Regions from separate parts of the Paenibacillus sp. J22R160 genome, predicted to be linked through region 2. Evidence: predicted binding sites of a transcription regulator. Region 2 holds the regulator's gene; each other region holds the start of a gene.

What was found. The regulator Rex, encoded in region 2, represses fermentation and respiration genes when NADH is low (regulators of the CRP and FNR family bind a similar motif). The targets are predictions, from matches to a motif close to TTGTGAAATATTTCACAA.
Region 1: the regulator Rex is predicted to act here: its motif matches at 2,245-2,262, upstream of AC58UW_RS22765 (helical membrane plugin domain-containing protein).
Region 3: the regulator Rex is predicted to act here: its motif matches at 1,712-1,729, upstream of AC58UW_RS24850 (nitrate/nitrite transporter).

What each region holds. Positions count from the first base shown of each region.
Region 1 covers NZ_JCAUAU010000013.1:128,690-132,978, reverse strand. Annotated here, with positions in the region: gene AC58UW_RS22775 (nitroreductase family protein) at 1-316, opposite strand, end outside; gene AC58UW_RS22770 (AraC family transcriptional regulator) at 444-2,039, opposite strand; gene AC58UW_RS22765 (helical membrane plugin domain-containing protein) at 2,341-2,772, shown strand; gene AC58UW_RS22760 (NAD(P)/FAD-dependent oxidoreductase) at 2,794-3,975, shown strand; gene AC58UW_RS22755 (CBS domain-containing protein) at 4,054-4,289, opposite strand, start outside.
Region 2 covers NZ_JCAUAU010000004.1:369,314-373,602, reverse strand. Annotated here, with positions in the region: gene dinG (ATP-dependent DNA helicase DinG) at 1-2,281, shown strand, start outside; gene AC58UW_RS12375 (redox-sensing transcriptional repressor Rex) at 2,278-2,898, shown strand; gene AC58UW_RS12370 (inorganic phosphate transporter) at 3,288-4,289, opposite strand.
Region 3 covers NZ_JCAUAU010000016.1:84,281-88,569, forward strand. Annotated here, with positions in the region: gene nirB (nitrite reductase large subunit NirB) at 1-155, opposite strand, end outside; gene AC58UW_RS24850 (nitrate/nitrite transporter) at 454-1,695, opposite strand; gene AC58UW_RS24855 (ANTAR domain-containing response regulator) at 2,167-2,814, shown strand; gene AC58UW_RS24860 (anthranilate phosphoribosyltransferase) at 2,811-3,842, shown strand; gene AC58UW_RS24865 (peptidoglycan-binding protein) at 3,962-4,289, opposite strand, start outside.

The DNA of each region.
Region 1 (4,289 bases), on a different contig from region 2:
GATCCTCTGGCATAATGACAATCAAGAAAGCTGACCCTTGCGCATGAAGATACTTTCGCATTTTCTCATGCTGGTCTACAGCAAACCCAGGCATCAAGTGCTCAATGAACGCTTCCTTCCGCTCCGTTGGCACAAATAGAAATCTCCATGGCTCCCGGAGACCGTGATTTGGAGCCCAAACCGCATCATTGAGCAACGCCATCACCAGCTCTTCGGAGACTGGCTCATCCGTAAAAGCCCTTATCGTTCGCCGCGAACGAACCGTCAAAGCAACAGCACCTGGACCTGCCTCTTCTCTTATATACGGCTGTTTCATTACAGACCACCTCTAAATCATGAAATTGATAATCATTATCATTAAGGTAATCGTAAGCGAAACAACCCCTCCGTTCAATGGATATAATCTTTCAAGCATATGGACAAAATTCAATCCCCTCGTATGACTAGGGCGACAGCAGAGAATTAACCGCCAGATCTATAGCTAAGCTATGCTGTATTGGAGCATGACTATTGAACCAGCTTGGCACCTCAATCAATCGGCCGTTTTGGACAGCACGCAGAGCTTCCCATGTTGGGCTTTCCTTTAATTGTTTGGTTAATCGAGCATCGGAATTGGAGTTGCATGTTGTCAGGAAAATGTGGTTAGGATTCATTCGTTCCAAGTCCGCCTCAGCAATCACTGTGTAATGGCTATGCGGCTTTACGCCTAAAGGTGGAGCCAGCTTCAAATCCTTGTACAAAATATCTCCAAGCTGCCGTTTCCCCCCATATACTCGCCATTCATTGCCTGCATCAACAAGCACCATAACCGTTTGTCCTTGACCAATAACTGCGCCTAGGCGTGTTCTGGCTTCTGCCGCTTTATGCTCATAACGCTTCAGCCATGCGGCATATTGTTCCTTTTTGCCGAAAAGGCTTGCTAATTCATGCAAAGTGTCTCGCCAATCATCCTTATTGAAGAGCGTGATGGTCGGAGCGACATTTCGATAGGTGTCTGCGCTCAAGCTCTCCCAATTGACACCAAGAATTAGCTCAGGATCAGCACGCAGGACAGATTCTCGATCGGGACGATCCCAGCGGCCGACAATCTTAGTCTCCATGAGATCATCAGCGATATGCGGCAGCAGCCCGCGGATTTGATCGTTCCCTGCATACGATAGCGTTGCGAAGGGCTTAAGGTCGAGTGTTAGCAAATAGTCATTTAACAACGGAAACACCGTCATGATTTTGGCATCGACATGATTCTTCATATAGATCGTTGGTGAGACGCCTACAACTTTCTTAAATGTCCGACTAAAATAGAGCTCATCACGAAATCCTACTTTAGAAGCAACCGTTTTGAGGTTATGCTGCGATCTTAACCACGTTTTCGCATGTTCCATTCGCAGACGAGTCAAATACTCGATCGGTCGTACACCGATATGCTTTTTGAAAATCCCAGCAAAATTGCTCGGGCTGATGCCATGGCGCTGTGCCAACGTGCTAAGCGAAATATCCTCGTGGTAATAGGTCTCCATGAAGTCTTTGGCCTTCTCAATGGCAAACCGAGTGCCACCCTGCTGCTTGTCCGCTTGTTGATCGGCAATGATCGTGAACAGCAGCTCTTGAAAAACTAATTGCCGCTTCCACGGCAGTAATGGGCCTGACGCGCCCCCTAGCTCATGGAGCTGTTCAAATCCGCGCATAACAGTCGCTGAGTCGTTTAAAGCTACTAAACCCTCCTCGGCAAATATCTCTGCGCCTGTAGCATTTTTCCATTTGTATGTAAAAGATTGCATGATAAATTGAATGGACTTCTTCTCGTCTACAACTGCTTCCACTAAACTCTTCGGATGTAGGATGAATAACGAGCCAGGGACTGCCTCATATTTCGTCCCATTAATATATAAAACACCTCGGCCTTCCTGGATCTGTACAAGATGATAGCGCGAAATGAACCTGCGTCTTATATGTTTGCTTGCTGGGTATCGTTTACGCAGCAGTTGGCACAGACTAAAGCTGATGTCCCCCATTTGGTTCCATAGATGATCTTTGATCATAGTTAGTTGAACTTCCTTTCAATCCTTAACTGTTCCATGTTCAATGATAATCATTCTCACCGTTTCCGTCTAGTGGGTATAAACGCCATTTTCATCCAATGTTCACGAATTTGAAATATTTTCAATTATAATTTTGTGTCCATTAGGTGTACAATATGTAAATACGGTTTATATCCAATTGTGCGATGTTGCTACACATTTTCTTATGTGAAAAATGTTACAACCATCTGGGAAACATCTGTTTCACCCGTACACATTGTGACAGTACCCGATTTTTTTCATCGCAAAGGAGGATTTTCATATGTCACAGACATCTGCTGTTCAAGAAGTGGCAGCAACAGCTGCTGCGGAACCAAAATCGTTAGACGTACTCGACCAATTGCTAAAGCCTGAGGTGCAACAATCTTTGACTGTTCTGGTCGATAATCTGCCTAAACTGGCAGAAATGGTGACTGTGTTAACCAAAGCCTATGATTTTGCACAAAGTGTAGCAACGGACAAAGTATTGATCAACGATTTTGCCCAAGGTATTGGTGAGTTTGTTAAACCCGTACAAGAAAAGGCAAAAGACATTGCATCCGCGGCAATTGAAGCTGGCGAGCGCTCACAGGCTGAAGCAGGATCAACAATCGGTCTCTTCGGAATACTAAAAATGCTGAAGGATCCTGAAGTGCAGAAAACACTTCGTTTTGCACAAGCATTCTTGAACGTACTTTCTGAACGTAAAAATTAATACGGACTAGGGATGATAACGATGGCTAAACAAATACTTATTCTTGGCGGCGGTTATGGCGGCCTATTAACCGCATTGACAGCACGTAAACATCTGACAGCTTCAGAAGCGAACATAACAATCATCAACCGCTTCCCAACTCACCAAATTATCACAGAATTGCACCGTCTTGCAGGCGGAACAATTAAAGAGCAAGCTGTTGCACTACCATTGCAAAAACTGCTAGGCGACAAACAAGTCAACATCGTGGTTGATACTATTAAAGAAATTAAACCAGAAGATAAAAAAGTCGTTACAAGTAGTGGCGCAGTACATACTTACGATGCGCTAGTCGTTGCTCTAGGCAGCGAAACGAACTATTTCGGCATTCCAGGACTGGAAGAGAACAGCATGGTTCTTAAATCCGCTTCTGATGCTAACCGTATCCGCGAGCATGTCGAAGCTCGTCTGGATGCTTACAAAGCATCCGGCAACAAAGCTGACGCAACGATCGTAGTTGGCGGCGGCGGTCTAACAGGCGTAGAACTCGTAGGCGAATTCGCAGATAAGCTGCCTGAAATTTGCCACAGCAAAGGCATCGATTTCAGCGATGTCGCCATCTATTGCGTAGAAGCTGGCCCTGCCATCCTTCCAGTATTCCCTAAAGTACTGATCGAGCGCGCGGTGACAAGCCTTGAGAAGCGCGGAGTTACTTTCTTAACTGGCGTTGCAATTACGGAAGCTACCAAGAACACCGTATCGCTCAAAAATGGACAAACAATCGAGTCCAACACGATTATTTGGACTGGCGGCGTGAAAGGCAATCCGGTTGTCGGCAGCTGCGGAATCGCAGAAGATCGCGGTCGTGCGACTGTAACTTCAACACTTCAATCCACTTCTCACTCCGATATCTTCCTTGCAGGCGACTGCGCGGTGGTATTCCCTGAAGGAAGTGAAAGACCTTACCCTCCTACTGCACAACTTGCTTGGCAGATGGGCGAAACAGTTGGTTACAATCTGTCCGTTCAGATCAAGGGCGGCGCTATGGATAAATTCGTACCCGTATTCTCCGGAACACTTGGCAGCTTAGGGCGCAAAGACGGAATCGGCACAATCGGCGGAAACAGCACACAGCTGAAAGGCTTACCAGCTTCCCTGATGAAAGAAGCAAGTAACATTCGCTACTTGTCGCATATTCACGGTCTTTTCGCTTTAGCGTACTAAACCAGTAAAAAAGGATGCCCCCAGCCTCTCGCGGCTGCTAGGACATCCTTTTTTTGTTTTTCCAGCTTTAGTAATCGCTTACAATAAGGATTGAAATGAATGGCGGATAACGTCTCCCCTGCTAATGATGCCAACTAGCACGCCTCGATGGACCACAGGCAGTTTCTTAATTCGTTTTTTACCCAAGATTGCGGCGATTTGCTCGATATCTTCTTCTGCATCAACGGAGATCACTTTCTTTTGAGCGATTCTCATGACACACATAGGGAGCAAATTGCGAACCCTTTCATCAAACTCTTCATCGTCCCCTTTGA
Region 2 (4,289 bases):
ATGTCTATATAAAGAATCGATTACAAGCATCGATACGGATACGAATCGTTATTTCCGCCAATTTACGCTGAATGTTACGGATTGGGGCGAAGAAGAGGACATCCGCGGCGCTTCTGATGAAGACGGACTCGGAGCTTCCTTCAAAGAATTCCAACAAGGCTTGAAAGTAGCGCTTCAGCAGAAGTTTGAAATTTTCGAAGAGCGAGAATCTCAGGAGCAAATGATCTACGAAGTGGAGAAATCGCTTGAGAACGATCAACATTTGATGATTGAAGCGGGAACAGGCACGGGTAAATCACTTGGCTATTTGATCCCAGCACTCTATTATGGCATCAAATATGAGAAGAAAGTGGTTGTCTCCACGCACACCATTAATCTGCAAGAGCAGCTTAGAGAGCGGGATATTCCGCTGTTGAAGGAGATTTTTCCAGTTCCCTTCAAAGCAGCGGTACTGAAAGGAAGAAGTCACTATTTGTGCTTGCGCAAATTTGAGACGAAGCTGACTACCCGTGATTACGAGAATGGCAAAGAAGATCCAGTCACAGCGGCACAAATGGTTGTGTGGCTGAGTGAAACGGAGCATGGAGACGAAGAGGAAATCCATTTTGGAAATAAAGGCGCTCAATTCTGGTACTCGGTTGCCAGCGATACAGATTCTTGTTTGAATCGGATGTGCCCATGGTACAAAAAATGCTTCTATCACCGAGCGCGTAATGACGCCAATACGGCTGATGTGATAATTACGAACCATTCCCTTCTGTTTACCGATATGAAGGCGGAGAACCGCCTCCTACCGGCTTACAAGCACCTTGTTATTGATGAGGCGCATCACTTTGAAGAAGTAGCCAGTAAACACCTTGGCATCGAGCTGCATTCCGCGGCGATGTATCATTCGTTGACCTGGCTTTACAAGGATAATCGGAGCGGACAATTGCCGATGCTCCGGTTTCGACTGCAGAAATCGGATGAGCAGCAAGAACGCGCTGCTGCATGGAGTCATACGATTGATGGACTCTTCCCCAAAATCGTACAGATCAAAGAGGATTGGGACCGGCTGAGCGAATCGCTTTATGAGCTGCTGTCGTCCAAAAGCGATCCGTCGCAAACGGAGAATTCTACTTATGTCCTCCGAATGAAGCCGGAGACTTTGCCTGCCAATTGGCAGGAGCTGATGACGATGGAGGACAATATTTATCTGAATGCGAATGATTTGCTGCGCACGCTTGATAAATTGTTGAGCGATGTGAAGGAGCATCAGGATGTGTTCGGGGTTCAAGGATTAGTGACGGACCTTAACGGAACGGTGAAAGAGCTTTATGAACATCGGGATGCTCTGCATTTCTTTATGAAAATGGCTGATGAGGGCTATGTGTATTGGATGGAAGCGGGAACTTATGCCAGAGCGAAATCGCTTCAGCTTTTCTCGATCCCGACGGACGTAAGCAGCTTGCTTCAGCAGCATTTCTTTGAGACGAAAGACAGCATTATCATGACCTCCGCGACTTTGTCCGTGAATAAATCCTTCCAATATTCAGCAGATCAATTGGGATTGGTGATTCCGCAGGATGAAGAAAGCGGTAAGCTCAAAACCGTTCAATTGCCTTCTCCTTTTAATTATCGGGAGCAAGCCTTGGTTGTTATTCCAAGGGACTTTCCAACGATTAAAGGAGCTGGAGATCCCGTATTCATCGCATCGCTCATTGAATCGTTAAGTGAAGTTGCTATCGTGACCAAAGGTCGAATGCTCATCTTGTTCACATCGAACCGGATGCTCAAGCAGATTTATGCCGGGATGAAAGACTATTTGAAATCATACGGCATTACCGTACTCGGTCAAGGAGTTGACAGCGGCAACCGCAGTAAATTAACCCGTATGTTCCAGGACAACAAGATGTGCGTGCTTCTCGGCACCAGTTCATTCTGGGAAGGCGTTGACATACCTGGCGATGCACTGAGCTGTTTGGCCATTATCCGTCTGCCGTTTCAACCTCCAAATCATCCGTTAGTCGAGGCAAAATGCGAAAATATTAAGAAACGGAATGAGAACCCGTTTATGAAATTTTCTGTGCCGCAGGCGGTCATTCGATTTAAACAAGGCTTCGGCCGGTTAGTTAGACGCGCATCGGATAAAGGGATTGTGATCATCTATGATACGCGTGTCATTGAAACCTTTTATGGCAAGCACTTCCTCTACTCACTGCCTGGACCCAAAATCGAGCATATGACAACCGAACAAATGTTACCTAGGATTGAGCAGTGGATGGGGGAGGCGCAGAAATGAAATCACAAAAAATATCGGAGGCTGTTGTTCGCAGGCTGCCCATTTATCTACGGTTCCTCAACGAGCTGGCTATGAAAAATGTCGCAACGGTATCTTCGCAGGATTTGGGTCAAAAGCTTGATCTGAATCCGGCCCAGATTCGTAAGGATTTGGCCTATTTCGGAGAGTTCGGCAAAAAAGGCATCGGTTACGATATTGCTTATTTGATCGAGAAAATTAGGCAGATACTCAAGCTGGACCGGCATATTCAGGTTGCTCTTGTTGGAGCAGGAAATCTTGGCCGCGCATTGTGCAATTATAATACTTATCTGCGAAATGATATGAAAATTGTCGCTGTTTTTGATGCGATGCCCTCTAAAACAGGAGAAACTATTAATAATTTGACGGTTCAACCGATGGCGGAAATGAAGACGGTCTTATCGGAGTTAGGCGTGCGAATCGGAATTATCACAGTGCCTGCTAGCGAAGCTCAGAATGTCGCCAATCAATTTGTTGATTGCGGCATTGAAGCAATTTTGAATTTTGCACCAGTCATTATTAAGGTTCCTTCAGAAGTTCGTGTGCACTATGCGGATTTTACTACGGAGCTGCAAAGCTTAGCTTACTATTTAGATTAAATGAAATTTAGAGGACTTTCAGGGAACTAAACGTCGCTATTTCTATGAAAAAGAGGCAAAAGAGGCGCTCTCTCGGTCATTGGATGACTGGGTTCGCCTCTTTTTTATGGAGCCGAATCGAATAGCAGGAAGAACTCCCTTTGTTTCAAGCATGTCTCCGCTAGATCTGACTAATAACTGGAAAAAATACTGTTAATCAGTCCCTTTAAACCTGTTTTCAGGCTCTGTTGTCCGCATTAACAGGAGAAATTCCATTTATTCATGCCTGTAGCTGTGATTTTCAACGATTTAGTGGCAGTATTTCCCGTAAAACCAAAAACGCACCCCAAAAGTTTGAAAAAAGGCTGTCCCTCGGTCATTAATTGACTCGGGACAGCCTCTTTCTTTATTTAGAAGATAAGTCTGAAGATAAGGAAGTAAAGGGTGTACGCGAGCGCAATGCTGATCGGTATGGTAATAACCCAAGTGATCAACATGCGGCTGACAGTACCCCACTGAACTTCATGGAAGCGCATGACACTGCCTGTCCCAATAATGGCGGAGGAAATAACATGTGTTGTTGATAATGGTTTTCCAATATGGGTGGAGAACTGAATAACGAGTGACGATGTTAAGTCGGATGCGAATCCGTTAATCGGTTCGATTTTTACAATTTTCCCGGATACGGTTTTAATAATTTTCCATCCACCGATCGAAGTTCCTAGACCCATGGCCAAAGCTGCTGAGATCTTGACCCATAGAGGGACGTCTAGCGTTGTTTGAACATCGGCTGCGACTAGACCGAATACGATAATTCCCATGGCTTTCTGTGCATCGTTACCGCCATGCGAATAGGAAAGTAATCCGGCAGAAATAATCTGTAAAGTTCTGAAAATACGATTAAGCTTGGATCTGGACGTATTTCCGGACCATATGACAATGTATTTGATCAAAAGCATGATGACGTAACCAAGGACGAAGGCAATGATGGGTGAAAGGATCAAGATGATAATGATCTGCGTAAAACCGCTCCAATTCACCGCGTGCACGCCAGCACCAGCGATAACCGCACCGGCTAGAGCTCCGAGCAGGGTATGAGAAGAAGAGGAAGGTATGGCAAGGTACCATGTCAACAGGTTCCATATAATCGCTGCGAGCAGGGCTGCGATTACGATTTCAACGCCATTTTCAATTTTGGCTGGGTTCGCGATACTGCCACCGACCGTTTTGGCCACTTTGGAAGATACCATTGCGCCAACAAAGTTAAGCGTCGCTGCCATGGCGATAGCTACCCGCGGGCTGAGTGCGCGCGTAGAAATGGATGTGGCAATGGCATTGGCTGTATCATGAAATCCATTAATGAAATCAAAAAGTAAGGCTAGTACAACAATTACGATTAAATAAGTTAACAT
Region 3 (4,289 bases), on a different contig from region 2:
ACGTAGGACAGCAAAATCCGGTTATAGTTCGGATGAGGCTCACTCCCAAAAATAGTTACCTCATATTTATCCGGAGCAAGTTTAAGCAAATGTTCAACTGCGTTAACACCAGCCATTCCATTTCCGACTAATACCAACTTTTCTTTTTGAGCCATGGTCTCATCTTCCTCTCTAGTGTTTCTATCTCTATATCCCATTTAGTTATCCACACCCGTCCTGCTAAAAAAGGTCCACTTGGGAGCAGCAATCTACGCGATACTCCCAAATGGCAAATATGGGATATGGAGCTTAAGTAGCTCGATTGAACTACCAAAGACGGCAAGTCGTAAACGTCTTTGCTCATATTGCCTGCAGAAATGTGTCAGGCTGCATGAGCAAACACTTTACTTTCATCAGGTGGTGCTGCTGATCCTGTTGGTAACTCACCGCAGGACCAGCAGCTATACCTATTACCTAAGCATGCACGCTATCAATTGCTGTTGGAGATACTTTCACTTTGCCTCCATCGCCAATCCAGCTGCGCTTCCATTGCCCTTGCACAGATGCAATCAAAATAACGCAGCACACAGCGATTGCACTCAAGATAAGGAAACCTGGTGCGAAAGAACCTGTTGCCAATTTCACATTTCCGAGAATTTTAGGCAGGAAATATCCGCCTAAGCCGCCTGCAGCGCCGACAATTCCAGTAACCACACCGATCTCTGACTTGAAGCGTTGAGGCACAAGCTGGAAGACCGAACCGTTCCCCATGCCAAAAGCCATCATAGCCACGAATAACAAGACCGTTGTAACCGAAAGTGCTGGGAGTGTTGAAATCCCCGCCATCATCAGTGCGACAACCCCATATAATCCCATTAGCATCCGAATGCCGCCAACTTTATCGGCAAGCCAACCGCCTACAGGTCGGAAGAAGCTTCCACCGATTACGCAAAGGGTTGTAAAATCAGCAGCTCGGACCGGTGAAAGACCGTATTGTGTATTAAAGAAGATTGTTAAGTACGTGGACATTCCAACGAAACCGCCGAACGTTACGCTATATAAAATACAGAACAACCAAGAGTCCTTCTGTTTCAAAACCCTGCCGTATTCGGCAACCGTTTTGGGCGCTGGTTTATACGGGCTGTCTTTTGCCAAAATACTGAAAACAACCAACGTTATGGCAATTGGAATCATCGCAATACCGAACACCACATGCCAATCGCCATAATGCTGAGCAATCCGGTTAGCAAAGAGTGTAGCGAAGATCGTCCCGCTGTTCCCTGCTCCGGCGATTCCCATCGCCAAACCTTGATATTGCGGTGGATACCAGGAACTCGCTAACGGCAGTGCGGCTGCAAAGCTGGCTCCGGCGATACCGAGCATCAATGCCACGAAGTACATATCGCTCATAGTGTCAGCGAACTGCCATCCCCAGAATAAGGGAATTAAGGTTAGCGTTAGTCCGATTTGTCCAGTAAGCTTAGGACCAATCTTATCGGTCAGTACGCCCAGCACCAGTCGAAGCACCGCTCCACCTAATGTAGGCAAGGCAACGAGGTTCGCTTTTTCAGCAGCGTTTAAGTGGAAATCATTCGCAAGTACGACCGCCAGAGGTCCTAAAAGCACCCATACCATGAAGCTCATGTCAAAATACAAAAATGAACTAAACAAAGACCCTTTGTGTCCCACTTGCATAAAACTTTTCCGATCAACCATGTGCTTCCCTCTCCTTTTGTGAGGCTTTTCGCCTTCTTTAATCCCTATCCTGATTCCTGCCTGTCTGGACACCCATGGACAGAAAAGGCCGACAAACATACCCCTACATACATTGGGATGTTTGTCGGCCTCTTTGCCACTGCTGCCACATCTTCGTGAACAGCATGTTTCGTTAAATTTTGTAAAGTAAACATAAAAAGCCTATCCGGTTACGTATTTGTAAGGGGATAGGCGCCATTGCCTGCGTTAGGGGCACATCATTGTGCCGATTTCTAACTTGATTATAGTACGGCTTTACACTTATGTCAATAAACATAACATAAAAATATTTAACCATTCCATTTCATCTACTATATCGACAAAAAACAATTTCATATGCTATAGTAATGCCGTATAACCATTCATCCACCGAAGAAACCTCACATAAAGTTACCATAGAGTTATAAAGCTTACAACGATGGAGGTATTCAAATGTTGCAATCATTTATACTGATCGACGAGTTGAAGCAAACTCGCTCGGCTACCTCCTCCCCATCCACAAACGAGATGAGCCATTCTAATGGTACACAAGCATCCATGCCTGACGAGGTATTGAAGGACTTGGGCTTTCGCGTCTACACGGCATCTACGATCAAAGAAATTTCCTTCATCATGCCTAAAATTGATGCTGTTTTGTTAAGTGTAAGCTCCGATCAAGTGGAGGCATGGCGCAAACGCGTATTGGCTGAGCGCAGCCTTCCCCTCTTCTGGTGGTGTGACTCGCACACTTTTCCTTCTAATGAATGCAGAATGGATGCAGGTATAGATGGTTTAATCGGTTCAACGATGAGTCCGCTTGAAATTCACTGTGCTCTGCTCTTGGGCGTGAATCACTATTTTCATCGAACCGAATGGCAGCAGGAGCGCGAGCAGCTCCTCTCCAAACTAGAGGAGCGCAAATGGGTCGATCAAGCCAAGCGGATCTTATGCGAGATTAAAGGGATCTCCGAAGCAGAAGCCTACGACTTTTTGCGAAAACAAGCCATGAATGAGCGTAAACGTATGGTAGACGTCGCTACCTCCATCGTCAAGGTGTACCAAATACTACGAGATCAGAATCAAGGAGGCCGAAAACGATGATATCTTTACTAAAAGAAGTAGGCCGCGGAAAACGCGGAGCGAGAGATCTTTCGTATGAAGAGGCTTCCCAAGCAGCAGAACTCATGCTAACGGGCAGCGCTACTCAGGCTCAAATGGGCGCATTTCTTGTGGCTGAGCGTATTAAAATGGAATCGGCGGATGAGATCAAAGCCTTCATCCACGCGCTGCGTAAACGCACCTTTTCTTATCCGATACCTGGCAGCATGGACTGCGCAGGACCTTATGATGGTCGCACCCGTACGTTCATTGCGACACTGCCGACCGCATTCGTGCTTGCGGCTTGCGGCCTCCCGACTACGCTGCACGGAAGTCCGAGCATGCCGCCCAAATGGGGCATCACGCTGGCGGACGTGCTTGACGCGCTTGGCGTGCCGGCGCTAACCTCGTCACGCGAAGCGCTGGTGTCCGCAGCGGCACGAACAGGCTTCCTATTCGCGCCAACGGAAAGCTGGTGCGCACCGCTTGGCGAGCTGCGCGAACTCCGCAAGGAGCTTGGCTTGCGGACCGTGTTCAACACCGCCGAGAAGTTGCTTCGTTTCACGGAAGCCCCGTTCATGGCTGTCGGCGTCTTCCATGGCACGGTTTTCGAGAAAATTACGAATTTGCTCATTGAACTAGGGATCACGAGTGGAATCGTTGTGCAAGGCATGGAAGGCTCAGAAGATCTTACCATCGAAAAACGCACGAGAACCTATGTGATTCAAAATGGATCCAGTGAATTATTCATTGTAGATCCAGAAATCTATGAATTAATGGTTGAAGTGCCTGAAGTTGAATGGACGGCACAGCTGCAGGGTGAAACGGCTTTGGCCGTCTTGCGCGGAGAAGCTGAACTTCCTTACTTGAACATGGTGCTGCTGAACAGCGCCGTTCGCCTCTGGGTATCCCAGAAAGCCGGGTCCATCGAAGAAGGTATCTACATGGCCCGTCATGCGATCGAGCAAGGAACTGCTCTTCAGACATATAACGAATGGACAGAAGCCATCAAACCGGTATCTGCAACTTAATTAGTTGTTATAAGCCCTCTGCAGAAATTTTCTGCGGGGGCTTTACTGTTTTAAGCCATGACCGGGAAACAAATAAGCCCCTGCCCTTCATTCAGGCAGAGGCTGTTAGACCGGTATGTTTACTTACCGATGAACTGCTGGGTGAACATTTTACCGCACGGTCCTCCGGCAACAATACCGATGCCAATGTGCGTGTAATCTTTGCTCAAAATGTTCGCTTTGTGACCAGGCGAGTTCATCAAGGCCTCATGCGCGGCTTGTACCGATTGATTACAAGCGATATTTTCTCCTGCCGCGTTATAGGTAATACCGAATTTCTCCATCATATCAAAAGGTGAGCCATACGTCGGTGAATCGTGGGAGAAATATTTGTTATCCACCATATCCTGGCTTTTGAGTCTTGCTGTCTTGGTCAGTTCCGCATCAGCGGCTAGCGCAGCTAGTCCC